3 regions of the Pseudoalteromonas sp. SR41-8 genome follow, and region 3 is predicted to be linked to each of the others. Evidence: predicted binding sites of a transcription regulator. Region 3 holds the regulator's gene; each other region holds the start of a gene.
The links. The regulator sigma-54, encoded in region 3, starts transcription at its own class of promoters, with help from an activator protein. The targets are predictions, from matches to a motif close to GTTGGCACGNNNNTNGNNT.
Positions count from the first base shown of each region.

Region 1: the regulator sigma-54 is predicted to act here: its motif matches at 2,419-2,437, upstream of H5162_RS20525 (flagellar basal body rod protein FlgF).
Region 2: the regulator sigma-54 is predicted to act here: its motif matches at 1,866-1,884, upstream of H5162_RS09045 (PAS domain-containing sensor histidine kinase).

Region 1 covers NZ_JACJEE010000054.1:1,137-5,403, forward strand. The annotation lists gene H5162_RS20510 (flagellar basal body P-ring protein FlgI) at 1-94, opposite strand, end outside; gene flgH (flagellar basal body L-ring protein FlgH) at 106-789, opposite strand; gene flgG (flagellar basal-body rod protein FlgG) at 808-1,596, opposite strand; gene H5162_RS20525 (flagellar basal body rod protein FlgF) at 1,618-2,382, opposite strand; gene flgE (flagellar hook protein FlgE) at 2,542-3,909, opposite strand; gene H5162_RS20535 (flagellar hook assembly protein FlgD) at 3,965-4,267, opposite strand, start outside.
Region 2 covers NZ_JACJEE010000010.1:116,300-120,566, forward strand. The annotation lists gene H5162_RS09040 (sigma-54 dependent transcriptional regulator) at 1-722, opposite strand, end outside; gene H5162_RS09045 (PAS domain-containing sensor histidine kinase) at 719-1,831, opposite strand; gene H5162_RS09050 (DNA-3-methyladenine glycosylase I) at 1,972-2,559, shown strand; gene H5162_RS09055 (sigma-54 dependent transcriptional regulator) at 2,977-4,267, opposite strand, start outside.
Region 3 covers NZ_JACJEE010000033.1:13,137-17,403, forward strand. The annotation lists gene kdsC (3-deoxy-manno-octulosonate-8-phosphatase KdsC) at 1-1, shown strand, start outside; gene lptC (LPS export ABC transporter periplasmic protein LptC) at 1-552, shown strand, start outside; gene lptA (lipopolysaccharide transport periplasmic protein LptA) at 542-1,075, shown strand; gene lptB (LPS export ABC transporter ATP-binding protein) at 1,072-1,797, shown strand; gene H5162_RS17620 (RNA polymerase factor sigma-54) at 1,864-3,360, shown strand; gene hpf (ribosome hibernation promoting factor) at 3,389-3,676, shown strand; gene ptsN (PTS IIA-like nitrogen regulatory protein PtsN) at 3,681-4,133, shown strand.

The DNA of each region.
Region 1 (4,267 bases), on a different contig from region 3:
CTTCAACCATTGAGACATCTTTAATACGTTCAGCGCTTGCACTAAAGTGCCAACTTAATAAACATATACACAGCAACGCTTTCAAGCTATTCATATCAACATCCTTTAAAAAGGGAACAGAGAGCTGGTGAAGAATCGAGTTAACCATCCTGCCGTTTGAGTCTCTTGCATTTGCCCTTTACCAGAATACTGAATACGCGCATTCGCGATTCTGTTAGAGGTCACAGTATTATCTGCAGTAACATCTTGCGGACGAACAAGTCCTTCCAGACGAATAAATTCTTCACCGGTGTTTAAAGTCAGCCATTTTTCACCACGGATCACTAAATTACCATTAGGTAATACCCGCATAACATTCACGGAAATATCACCAAATAAACTATTAGATTGATTTGACTTAGTATCACCTTTGAATTTAGCACCGCTGCCCACACCAAACTGAATACTATCGCCACCAATATTAACCGGTAGTCCGCCTAACCCAATGACAGGATCTAAGCTGGCATCACTTTGTTTATCCGTTTCAGTTTTAGCTGCTTTTGATGATTGCGTCGATTCTTGCAGTTTAACTGTAATAATATCTCCGGTGCGTAAGGCTTTTTTATCTGAATATAAATCGTTTGATAAATTGCTATCAAACAATGAGCCTGTCGGCACAACTTGCTCTGCAGCAGGCTCTGGGTACATAGGAGCATAGTATGGATCATCTTGAACCACGCTGTGGTTTTGAGTAGTCATGCAACCACTCAATATAAATGCACCCGTTAAGACTATAGATAAATTACGCATAACTTTGCTCCGAATTAGTTAAAGTTGCTGACTGATATAACTCATCATTTCATCAACCGCTGAAATCACCTTTGAATTCATTTCATAGATACGTTGAGTTTCAATTAGGTTAACTAACTCTTCGGTTACATTTACGTTAGAGGTTTCAAGTGCGCCTTGGACAACAGTGCCTAATCCTTCTAGACCAGGGTTACCTTGTACAGGTGCACCACTGACGGCCGTTTCGGTATATAAATTTTGGCCCACAGGCTCTAGACCTGATGGATTGATAAAGTCACTGATCGTTAACTGACCAATCACCACATTCTCAGGTTGTCCTTCTATTTTCACAGACACCTCACCATCTTGTGATACGGTAATTGACTTCGCATCATCAGGTACATTCATTTCTGGCTGCACAGGAAAACCTGCACCAGCAGTAACAATACGACCATCTTCATCCGTGGTAAATTGACCATTTCGAGAATAGGCGATATTGCCATCGGGCTGTAAAACTTCAAAAAAACCTGGCCCTGATATCATCCAATCCAATGAGTTTTCAGTGGTTAACATGTTACCTTGAGAAAAGTTCTTCTGATTAGCAACTACTTTGGTACCAGCACCAAGCATCAGACCAGAAGGCATCTCTGTATCTTGTGATGAACGCCCCCCTGGCTGATTAATATTTTGATAAAGCAAATCTTCAAATACAGCACGACTTTTCTTATAACCAACAGTACTGGCATTGGCTAAATTATTTGAGATAACCGAAATATCGGTTTGTTGAGCATCAAGCCCCGTTTTACTTATCCACAATGCAGGATTCATATTAATGTCCTCTCAATAAAGTTAAACAATACGCAGCAATTGAGTTTGACGTTCGTCAATTTCTTCAGCCGTTTTCATTAACTTAACTTGTAATTCAAATTGGCGTTGATGGCTTATCATATCCACCATCTCATGTACCGGATTCACATTTGACATTTCCAAAGTGCCACTCATCACTTTCACATCATTAGAGATGTCACAAAATCCACATATATCATTATCCAGTAATTCAGGCTTTGGCCGAAATAAGCCATCATTACCTTTTTCAAGCTCTGAATTATTTGCCTTGATCACCTTCAAACGATCAACAACTTCTAAAAAGTTAGCTGGAGCTCCTTGCGGGCGAACTTGGATAGAGCCATCTTCACTAAATTCAATTTTCTCCACTGGCAATGGCAAAATAATTGGTCCACCTTCGCCAATAACTTGACGCCCGTGACTGGTGATCAAAGCGCCGTCAGGAGTGATATTCAACGTACCGACTTTTGTATATGCCTCATTACCTGAAGCATCTTGCACCGTAAGCCATCCTTTATCGCTCATAGCAATATCTAGATCACGTCCAGTCTCAACAATACCGCCGGAAGTCATATTGGAACCAGGCCGCTCTTGCATGGTAAATACACGTGTCGGCAGGCCTTCGCCAAAAGCTTGCATCGAACGCGCTTGTGCGAAGTCAGCTTTAAAACCTGTGGTATTGGCATTTGCTAAATTATTTGCTTTAAGCTCTAGGCCCCGCAAACTTTGCTTAGCTCCAGACGCTGCAATGTAGACCATCTTGTCCATAACATCGACTCACGTTAAAAATCTATAACATGACAAATGCAAGATAAGTGCCACAATAAACTGACGTGATAAGTTACAAAAAATAATCAATCGCAAATAAAAAAGGCTGCTAATAAATAGCAGCCTAGGTGTCGGATTATAAAAAATATTAGAACGAGATTAGCGGATCTGCAAAATAGCTTGCTGTAGTGTTGAATTCACTTCAAGCGCACGTGAGTTTGCTTGGAAGTTACGCTGTGCACTGATCAAATCTACGAGTTCATTCGTTAAATTCACGTTTGATTGCTCAAGCGCTGTAGAGTTAATGGAACCTAAAGTACCAGAACCTGGTTCGCCAGCGATTGGCTCACCAGACGTCAAACTTTTTTTCCAACCTGTATCACCAGCTTGTTGTAAGCCTTGTGAGTTAGAAAAGCGCACCATCGCTACTTGTCCTAAGAATGAGGTATCTCCATTACTGTATGAAGCGACAATCTTACCATCACTACCAATATCAATACCGGCTAAACGTCCAACAGTAGCACCATCTTGCTCAAGTGCTTTAACTTCAAAACGACTAGCATATTGAGTCGGGACTTTATTATCGGTGGCCGCTTCATCGCGCCAATTAACAGTAACATTTTCAGGGAAGCTGGCACCATTTGTTAATAAATCAGATAGCCCTACTGCCGCACCAGCACCGCTTGGAATTGCTAATGGATTGAATGTGTTATCTGTATTCGCGACACCATCTGTGTTTAATGGCTTACCACTAGAATCAAACTGAAAGGTTGATAATGGTGTGTAAGGAGGAGCAGTCTCTTCAACACCTGCAGGGCTAAATGGCTTTTCATCTAAGGTCGCATAAGTTTGCCACTCATTATCATTACCCGTTACTGTAGAATTTGTTTTAACAAAGAAAAACTGTAAAACATGCGGCTCACCTAACGAGTCGTATACTGTTGTTGATGTTGAGCTATTATATGATGCGCTCGTTGTAGGATCAAAAGTAGTTATTGACGGCGAGGTTGCACGCGAGTCTAAGTTAAACGACGAGTAAACATTCGTCGTAGCTCGCGGTGATCCTGATGAATCAGGGATCTGTAACGCTGATGACGTGCTTAAACTTACCGATGTTGTATCACCTGTAGCTTCATCAACAGGAAAACCCTGCAAGTAATTGCCTTTAGCATCAACAATAAAGTTATCTTTATTAAGTTTAAATGCGCCTGCACGCGAATAAGTAAAATCTTGTGCCCCTAAATCTTGGCTCATGGCAAAGTAACCTTCACCTGTGATAGCTAAATCTAATGAGTTTTGAGTGAACTTTAGTGAACCTTGGTGAAACTGTTGTGCCACCATCGTTGTCTGTACACCATCACCATTTTTTGTCTTGCCTGAACTAAATACCGAAGATGCGTATACATCAGCAAATTCAGCACGTGACTCTTTAAAGCCTACCGTATTTACGTTAGCAATATTATTTGCTGTTACATCTAAGTCTTTTTGTGCGGCAGCAATGCCAGTTAATGCAATATTGAAGCTCATAATTCACCTCTAATCTGTCAATGTTTAGCCTGTGGCTAACTAATAATTAAAATTTTTACGCGATTTCTGCAACGTCAGCTAGCCTAACCGCACCTTCTTTAGTGTTTATAATAATGCCGTTTGCACCATTAATATTAACACTCTCGATATTCTTAAAAGTAGCTATAGGTAAAGCCGTGTACTCACCATTTAACTGCCCTTCAGCTTTAATTTTATATTCACCTGGTGGTAAACGTTCTTTATTATCATTCATGCCGTCCCACTCGAAACGGACAGCGCCCGCTGATTGCGCACCTAAATCAATACTACGCACCAACTGACCAGATGAATCTTCAATTCGTAGAAATAAGTTTTCTAC
Region 2 (4,267 bases), on a different contig from region 3:
AGTAACTTAGCCTGTAGGCCTAAATCCATCTCAGTGATTTCATCAAGTAAAATTGTGCCACCTTGTGCTTGCTCAAATTTACCCGGACAAGCTTGAATCGCACCAGTAAACGCGCCTTTCTCGTAGCCAAATAATGTAGCTTCGAGCATATTTTCAGGGATCGCAGCACAGTTTATTGCGACGAATGGCTGCTCTGCGCGATCTGATTTATCATGGATAAAGCGTGCGAGTACTTCTTTACCTGAGCCACTAGGACCAAGCACCATCACACTGGCATCCGATTTAGCAACCCGACTTGCAAGTTCTAATAGCTGAATACTACTCGGATCAGCGACAATCGGCCCGTCAGTTTCTTTTTCTGGCTCAGGTAGATAGCGGCTTACCATATTAAGTAGCACTTCGGGCGCAAACGGTTTGGCCATATAGTCAATTGCCCCTAACCGCATAGCCTCAACAGCATCATCAATAGTCGCATACGCTGTCATCATTAAAACCGGTAGATCAGGGTAATTAAGATTAATGCTGCGCAGTAAATCAAGACCACTCATCGCGCCCATTTGCACATCGCTCACGACCAGCGAAAAGCTGTCTTTTTTAAGTAGCACCATAGCTTGCTCGGCACTGTCAGCCGCAACGCAATCTATTCCAGACATTTCAAGCGTATCAATCAAGGCTTCACGAAGCCCTGCATCATCTTCAACCACTAAAATCGTGTTGTTCATATTGCCTCCGCCGATGTTGACTTTGTACAAATAGGTAACAGTAAACTAAAGCAGGCTCCGCCTTGAGCATTGTTCGTTACTTCAACTCGTCCTTGGTGTGCATTTGCGACTGAACTAACCACCGCTAAGCCTAAACCTGTGCCTTGGCTTCGGGTAGTAAAAAATGGTTCAAATAATTTATCAAGTAAGCTTAAATCGACCCCAGGGCCATTATCACTTACAGTAATACACACTAGCTCGGGGTCACTCGCATCCCGCTGCGCACTTAATTGAACGAGTGCATTACTGCCAATGACTTGAATACTATTGTGAATAAGGTTTTGAATGGCACTGGCAAGCGCAGTTTTATTGCCCATTATCTCGATATCAGGCTCAGGTAAACTGACCTGAAGTTCACTATTATTAAGTGCGACCATAGCATCAGCGCCAGTTTTCACTTCAGTTAATAATTGCTGCATGGAAACATGTTCAACAACTTGCTGATCGCCACTTTTTGCGAACAACAACATATCGTTTACTTGGGTTTCGAGATCTTTTAAACGCGACATTAACTTAGTATGAAAATTGCCTCGAGAGCTTTCGGGTAACCGCTTTGAACCTAAATTAGCGGCATACAAAATCGCAGCAGACAGTGGTGTTCGCACTTGATGTGCCAAAGATGCCACCATTTTACCCAATGCACTTAAACGCTGCATATGTGCAACGCGTGTTTGTAGACGACGCGTTTCGGTTAAGTCAGTCATTAAGATTAATTGCCCTGGCTCTGGCGCTAATGCCGTTATTTCTAACTTAATTAAGCGTCCATCTTTTAGCGATACTTCATGGCCATCATCTTGTTGGGGCCGAAACGAGCGCTGGATCACACTGAACCACTTTTCACCTTCGAGTGGTTCCCCTAACATGTCTGTTGCGATTTGATTAGCTTTAGCGATCAAACCGCGACCATCAAGCACCACAACACCCGCAGGCATTGTATCTACTAAATGACTTAACCAACTAGCTTGCTGGCGTAATTCACTTAACTCACCAATGTACTCTTCTTGCAGTAAGCATGGGTTATACTGGGTCGCTGTGATAAATTGTGGTTTTAAGACATTAGCTAAGGCCATAATGCATTCTCGTTTACAGGATCTAACTAGCTAAATGCACAAATTGTACCAACAATTATATTGATTAATTTCATTTACTTAGCGTATAAATAACGCGACAAAAAAATGACAAACTAAAATAAGCAAAGCAAGGAGACACTATGAATTCAACAAATTTATGTCGCTGCCCTTGGCTCGATACCAGTAAAGATGACTATGTTGACTATCACGACAACGAATGGGGTGTGCCTGTTTATGATGACCAAACACTTTTTGAGTTTATTACTCTGGAATCAGCACAAGCAGGATTAAGTTGGTATACGATTTTAAAGAAACGTGATGGCTATCGTCGTGCATTTTTGGATTTTGATGTAGAAAAAGTCGCACAAATGAACGAGCACGATGTTGAACGATTAATGCTTGATGAAACAATTATCCGTAATCGTTTAAAAATTGTAGCAACTATAAATAACGCCAAACGTTTTATTGAAATTCAGCAAGAATTTGGCAGCTTCAGTAACTATCAATGGCAGTTTGTAGGTGGTAAGCCGTTAGTGAATGAGTTAGATAAACTTAGTGACTACCCTGCAATTACAGAGGCCTCAACTGCATTTGCAAAAGATTTAAAAAAACGGGGATTTAAGTTTTTAGGTCCAACCACAGTGTACGCCCATATGCAGGCCTGTGGTATGGTGAATGATCATAGTAATGATTGTTTTAGAAAAGCAGAGATTATTGAAAAATACTAGGTGTTAAGAGCTAGAAAAGTGACTAGGCGCTAGGATCCTAAAATCTAGCTTCTGGGAATTAATGGCTGAAGCCATTTCCTACAAATGCTTAACCCACATATAAGCAGGCTTCAGCCGCGAAAGATTTATATATTTTTATCTGCTCATTTGCTCTCATTCACTTCTCTTTGTGCAAAAGATCTTTAAATGATTGATCCACCACAGAGAACTCCGAGTTCAAAGAGGAAGGGATTAGGGTCCTAGCCCTTCAGCTCCGTGTAGCGCGCAGCGCCTCGGTGGTAAAAATTAAGTAACTATTTGCAAGCACCGAAATGGTAGGTAGTGCTTTAGCGCGTCAATGAACTTATCACCGTAAACGACGACCACACTCTGTGATTACTGATATTGCGAAGTAAAATATTAGCAACTTAGCACGTGTTAATCTCGTGATAGGTTATATTTTTTCATTTTTTCAACTAAGGTTGTGCGGCGTACACCCAAGATCTCCGCAGCACGCGCTACGACATAATCATAACGCTCTAAGGCCTGAGTGATCAGGCTAATTTCCAGCTCAGCTAAATAATCTTTTAGCTCAATCCCTTCGTCGGGTAAAAGGTCTGCTGATGGCTGAATTGCTTCAACTTCTGGCTCATCGTCGTAATCACTAAAACCAGTACTGAAAATATCATTGAAAGCATCACGCTCCATAAGCTCTTCGGGATATTGTGGTTCATAAGCATCAACTTCAATATAACGATATTTTGCTGGTAGGTCTGGAATATCAACCACTTTATCTGGCAGCATGATCACCATACGCTCAACTAAGTTAGCTAACTCGCGAATATTACCCGGCCATGTATGCTCTTTTAAACTATCAATTGCGCGCTCGGTAAATTTAGCGGTAGTACCACTTTGCTCATTAATACGGCGCATTAGCTCTTTTAATAATAATGGAATATCATCAGCACGTTCTGCAAGTGATGGGTTTTCGATAGGAAAAACATTGAGTCGATAATATAAATCTTCGCGGAAACTTCCTTGCTCTATCATTTTTTCAAGATCACGGTGTGTTGCAGCAATCACCCGCACATCCGCTTGAATTGGTTTTGTACCACCAACCCGCTCATAGCTGCGCTCTTGTAACACTCGTAATAACTTTACTTGCATTTGCAGCGGCATATCGCCAATTTCATCTAAAAAAAGCGTCCCACCTTGGGCAAGTTCAAAGCGGCCTTTACGCGCTGAAATAGCACCAGTGAACGCGCCTTTTTCATGACCAAATAACTCACTTTCTAACAGCTCCGCAGGTATCGCCCCACAGTTAACGGGTACAAATGGCCCTGTATTACGTTTTGATAGTAAATGAACATTACGAGCAACTACTTCTTTACCAGTACCTGATTCGCCTAAAATTAATACATTAGCGTCCGTTTTAGCAACTTGTTCAATTAAAAAGCGTACATCTTTAACCGCTTCAGTTTCACCAACTAAGCCATCAAAGGTTTTGTGCGGTTTTGCGTGTTTATGCTCATTTGGTAACATCCGTTGATACTGTTGGCAATCATGCAGTAATTGAGTCGTTACATCATGGTTAAAAGGTTCACAGATAAGGCCAACTACATTGGCAATGCTCAATAGTGATTTAAGGGTTTCACCAATTAATAGAAATGGTATTGTTGGATGGCGCTTGATCACGCTCTCATGATCTAAACTTTGTAATGCGCCGAGG
Region 3 (4,267 bases):
AATAGTGCGCGTTTAATATTATGCGTATTATTTGTCGGCTGTATGGTATGGCTGTGGTATCCGTATTTTTATCAAAGCACTGCCATAACACAAAACCAAGAAGATATAATAGCAAAACCTGATTATACTGCGGTGGCATTAAAACAAACCGCGTTTGATGAACAAGGTAAAATTAGCCACAAAGTAACAGCTGCAAAAATGGAACTTTACCAACAGTTAGGGTTTACTTACTTTGAACAACCTATTTTTACACTCTATAATCAACAGCAAACGTGGCAAATTAATGCCGATGAAGCCACCCTATATGAAAATCATCAATTAATTTTAGAAGGTAATGTGGTTGCTAAAAACCTGACCAATAATGCCATGATTGAACATATAAACGCAGATAATATTCAGGTTGATATTGAACTACAAACCATGAGTTCAGAACAACCAGTTGAATTAATCGGACCAAATTTAAAGATCACTGGGCGCGGCCTCCATGCCGACTTAAAAGCCGAAGTGGTAGAACTAATTAACCATACGCGAACCATATATTATGACCAATAAATTTGCTCACTTGCTTGTGATACCAAGCTTATTCATTGCCTTTGCAAGCTTTGCTGAAAATACGGCACCACCTGCGGATCAAGTCTCTATCAGTGCTGAAAAGCAGCTTGCCCAACTGAAAGATAATATCGGTATTTTTGAAAAAAATGTTGAAATCATTCATGGTAACCGCCGTATCAAAGCGGATCGACTTGAAGTCCATAAGCGCGAAGATTTAGGCAATAACAAACAATTGCTTGTTGCAACTGGTAACCCTGCTTACTTTGAAGAAAAACAAACTGATGGCACAATAATGAGCGCCAGTGCTGATGAAGTCCGTTACGATGTCGCCAAGCGCTATTTAACGTTAATTGGTAATGCACAAGTCACTCAAGCAGGTCAAAAAATTAATGCCAAAAGCATTACCTATGATATGGACCAACAGCTGATCAGTGCTGAAAAAGGCGCAAGCTCAAACGATCGCGTACACACTATTTTGGTACCTGTTGACAGTAAAAAAGACAAACCTAAAGGGCAGCCATGAGTATATTAAAAGCTGAATTTTTAGCAAAAAGCTATAAAGGTCGCCAAGTTGTAAAAAGCGTGGGTTTAGAAGTTAGCGCAGGCAGCATTGTTGGCTTACTGGGTCCTAATGGCGCAGGTAAAACCACCACTTTTTATATGATTGTGGGTTTAGTACCTAGCGACAAAGGTAAAATAAGTATTGATGATAATGACATCACTTTACTGCCAATGCACAGTCGCGCACGGTTAGGGATTGGCTACTTACCACAAGAATCATCCATCTTTCGTAAGTTAACTGTTTATCAAAACCTGATGGCTATTTTAGAAACTCGTAAAGAGCTGAATAAACAAGCCAGAGAAGAAGCACTAGACAGCTTACTTGATGAGTTTAGCATTCAACATATTCGCGACAGCCAAGGTATGGCATTATCTGGTGGTGAACGTCGTCGAGTTGAAATTGCACGCGCTTTAGCCGCAAATCCAAAATTTATCTTACTTGATGAGCCTTTTGCTGGCGTTGATCCTATTTCAGTGTTAGATATAAAGAAGATTATTGAACACCTTAAAAACCGTGGTATTGGCGTACTTATTACCGACCACAATGTACGAGAAACCCTTGATGTTTGTGAAAAAGCCTACATAGTTTCTCATGGGGAGTTAATTGCATCAGGTACCCCTGAGCATGTACTTGCCGACCAAACAGTCCGCGATGTTTACCTGGGCGAGCAATTTAGGCTATAAAGCCACGCTCGGCTAAGTATCTGCTAGACTTAACGATGATAACAATAAAAGGATTGTTAGAGATACATGAGGCAATCACTCCAGCTGCGCATGGGCCAGCAACTTACAATGACACCACAGCTGCAACAAGCAATTCGCTTATTGCAACTCAGTACATTGGATCTCCAGCAAGAAATTCAAGAAGCACTCGACAGCAATCCATTGTTAGAGCTAGAAGAGCATGAATATTCAGACGACACGGCTGGTAAAAACGAACAAAAACAAGACAACGATGACTTAACTGTTAGTGCATCAGCAGACGACAAGCCCAGCGAATATGAACAAGAAAGTAGCGAAGCATTAAGTAAAGAGACTTTAAGTGACGAAATGGCTATGGACGTCACCTGGGACGAATACATGAGTGCTGCGCCAAATACGTCATCCGGCCCAATGCCTGAAGATGAGTCAATTTATCAAGGTGCTTCAACTGAAACCCTGCACGAATATCTGATGTGGCAATTACAGCTCACACCTTTTAGTCCAACCGATGAAGCTATTGCCATTGCGATTGTTGAAGCTGTTGACGATTCAGGTATTTTAACCTTGAGCTGCGAAGACATCGCAGAGAGCTTAAATCAAGGTAATAACGAAGAAGAAATCGAACTAGACGAAGTGCAAGCAGTGTTAAAACGCATTCAGTTATTTGACCCTGTTGGTATTGCTGCGCGCAGCCTACAAGAATGTTTATGTATTCAATTAAATCAATTTGATCCTGCAACTCCTTGGATTAGCGAGACTAAAATGATTTTAACTGATCATATCGATTTATTAGCTAGTCGTGACTATCGCACTTTGATGAAAAAGACTAAGCTTAAAGAAGATGAGCTGAAAGAAGTAATGACATTGATCCACAGCCTTAATCCAAAGCCTGCGGATACTATAGTACGCGAAGAATCAGAGTATGTTATACCTGATGTTTCGGTGAAAAAAATTAAAGGTCGCTGGGTGGTTGAACTTAATCCAGACAGCATGCCAAAAATTAGAGTGAACAGCCAATATGCGGCAATGTCACGCTCAGTAAAATCAAGCACTGACAGCCAATTTATACGTTCGCATTTGCAAGAAGCTAAATGGTTTATTAAAAGCCTAGAAAGTCGTAACGAGACGTTACTCAAAGTAACTAACTGCATTGTAAAACAACAGCAGGGATTCTTTGAGCATGGCCCTGAAGCAATGCGACCTATGGTACTAAACGACGTTGCTGAAATGGTTGAGATGCACGAATCAACAATATCTCGCGTAACGACACAAAAGTACATGCATACCCCCCGTGGTATTTTTGAGTTAAAGTATTTTTTCTCAAGTCATGTAAGCACTGAGAACGGCGGCGAATGCTCTTCGACAGCTATTCGAGCATTGATCAGAAAATTGATCAGTGCAGAAAACTCAGCGAAACCATTGAGTGATAGTAAGATTGCAGATATATTGGCAGAGCAAGGTATCAAAGTAGCTAGACGGACTATTGCAAAATACCGCGAGTCGCTGGCTATTCCACCGTCAAATCAACGTAAAAGTTTGATTTAAGGCGTAAAATCACAAGAGGAAAATGCTTATGCAACTAAATTTAACTGGTCGTCACGTAGAAATTACTGATTCATTAAGAGACTATGTAAACAATAAGTTTGCCAAGCTTGAAAGGCATTTTGATCATATCAATAATGTCCATGTTATTCTTGATGTAGAAAAACTAAGCCAAAAAGCAGAGGCCACATTACATGTCAGTGGCGCTGAATTATTTGCCTCGACTGAGCACCAAGACATGTATGCAGCTATTGACGGACTAATCGATAAACTTGATCGTCAAGTAATTAAACACAAAGAGAAGCACGCTCGACACTAACACTATGAAATTAAGCTCACTTATTTGTCAGGACTGCAGTAAAGCTGCGGTCCTTTTTAATAGCAAAAAACGGATCATTGAATTTATAAGCCAATTGGCTCATGAACAGCTCCCTCAGCTATCACAACAAGAAATCCTCAACGCACTACTATCGAGAGAGAAACTAGGTAGTACCGGTATTGGTCGTGGTATTGCTATCCCTCATGGCCGTATGAGTGGTGTTGAAAACCCGCTAGCAATAATTTTAGTGAGTGAATCACCGGTTGATTTTGATGCGATTGATAATCGCCCAGTTGATATATTTGTAGCCCTCATCGTACCAGATGGTGACAGCCAACTTCATTTGAAGACGTTAGCCACAATTGCTGATAAACTCAATAACAAAGATTTTTGTAAACAACTACGTAGCGCAAAAACAGACCAAGATTTGTATCATGTAATTGCAGCTCAATCGTAGTCATACCAATTGTATTGAATTAGAGAGTAATTATTGCAACAGGAAAATAGCTCTAGAACAAGGTGGAAATTATGAGATATAGTTGTTCTATATAAATAATTTTAAACAAAGTTAGTGGGTTATTTAACAAGCAA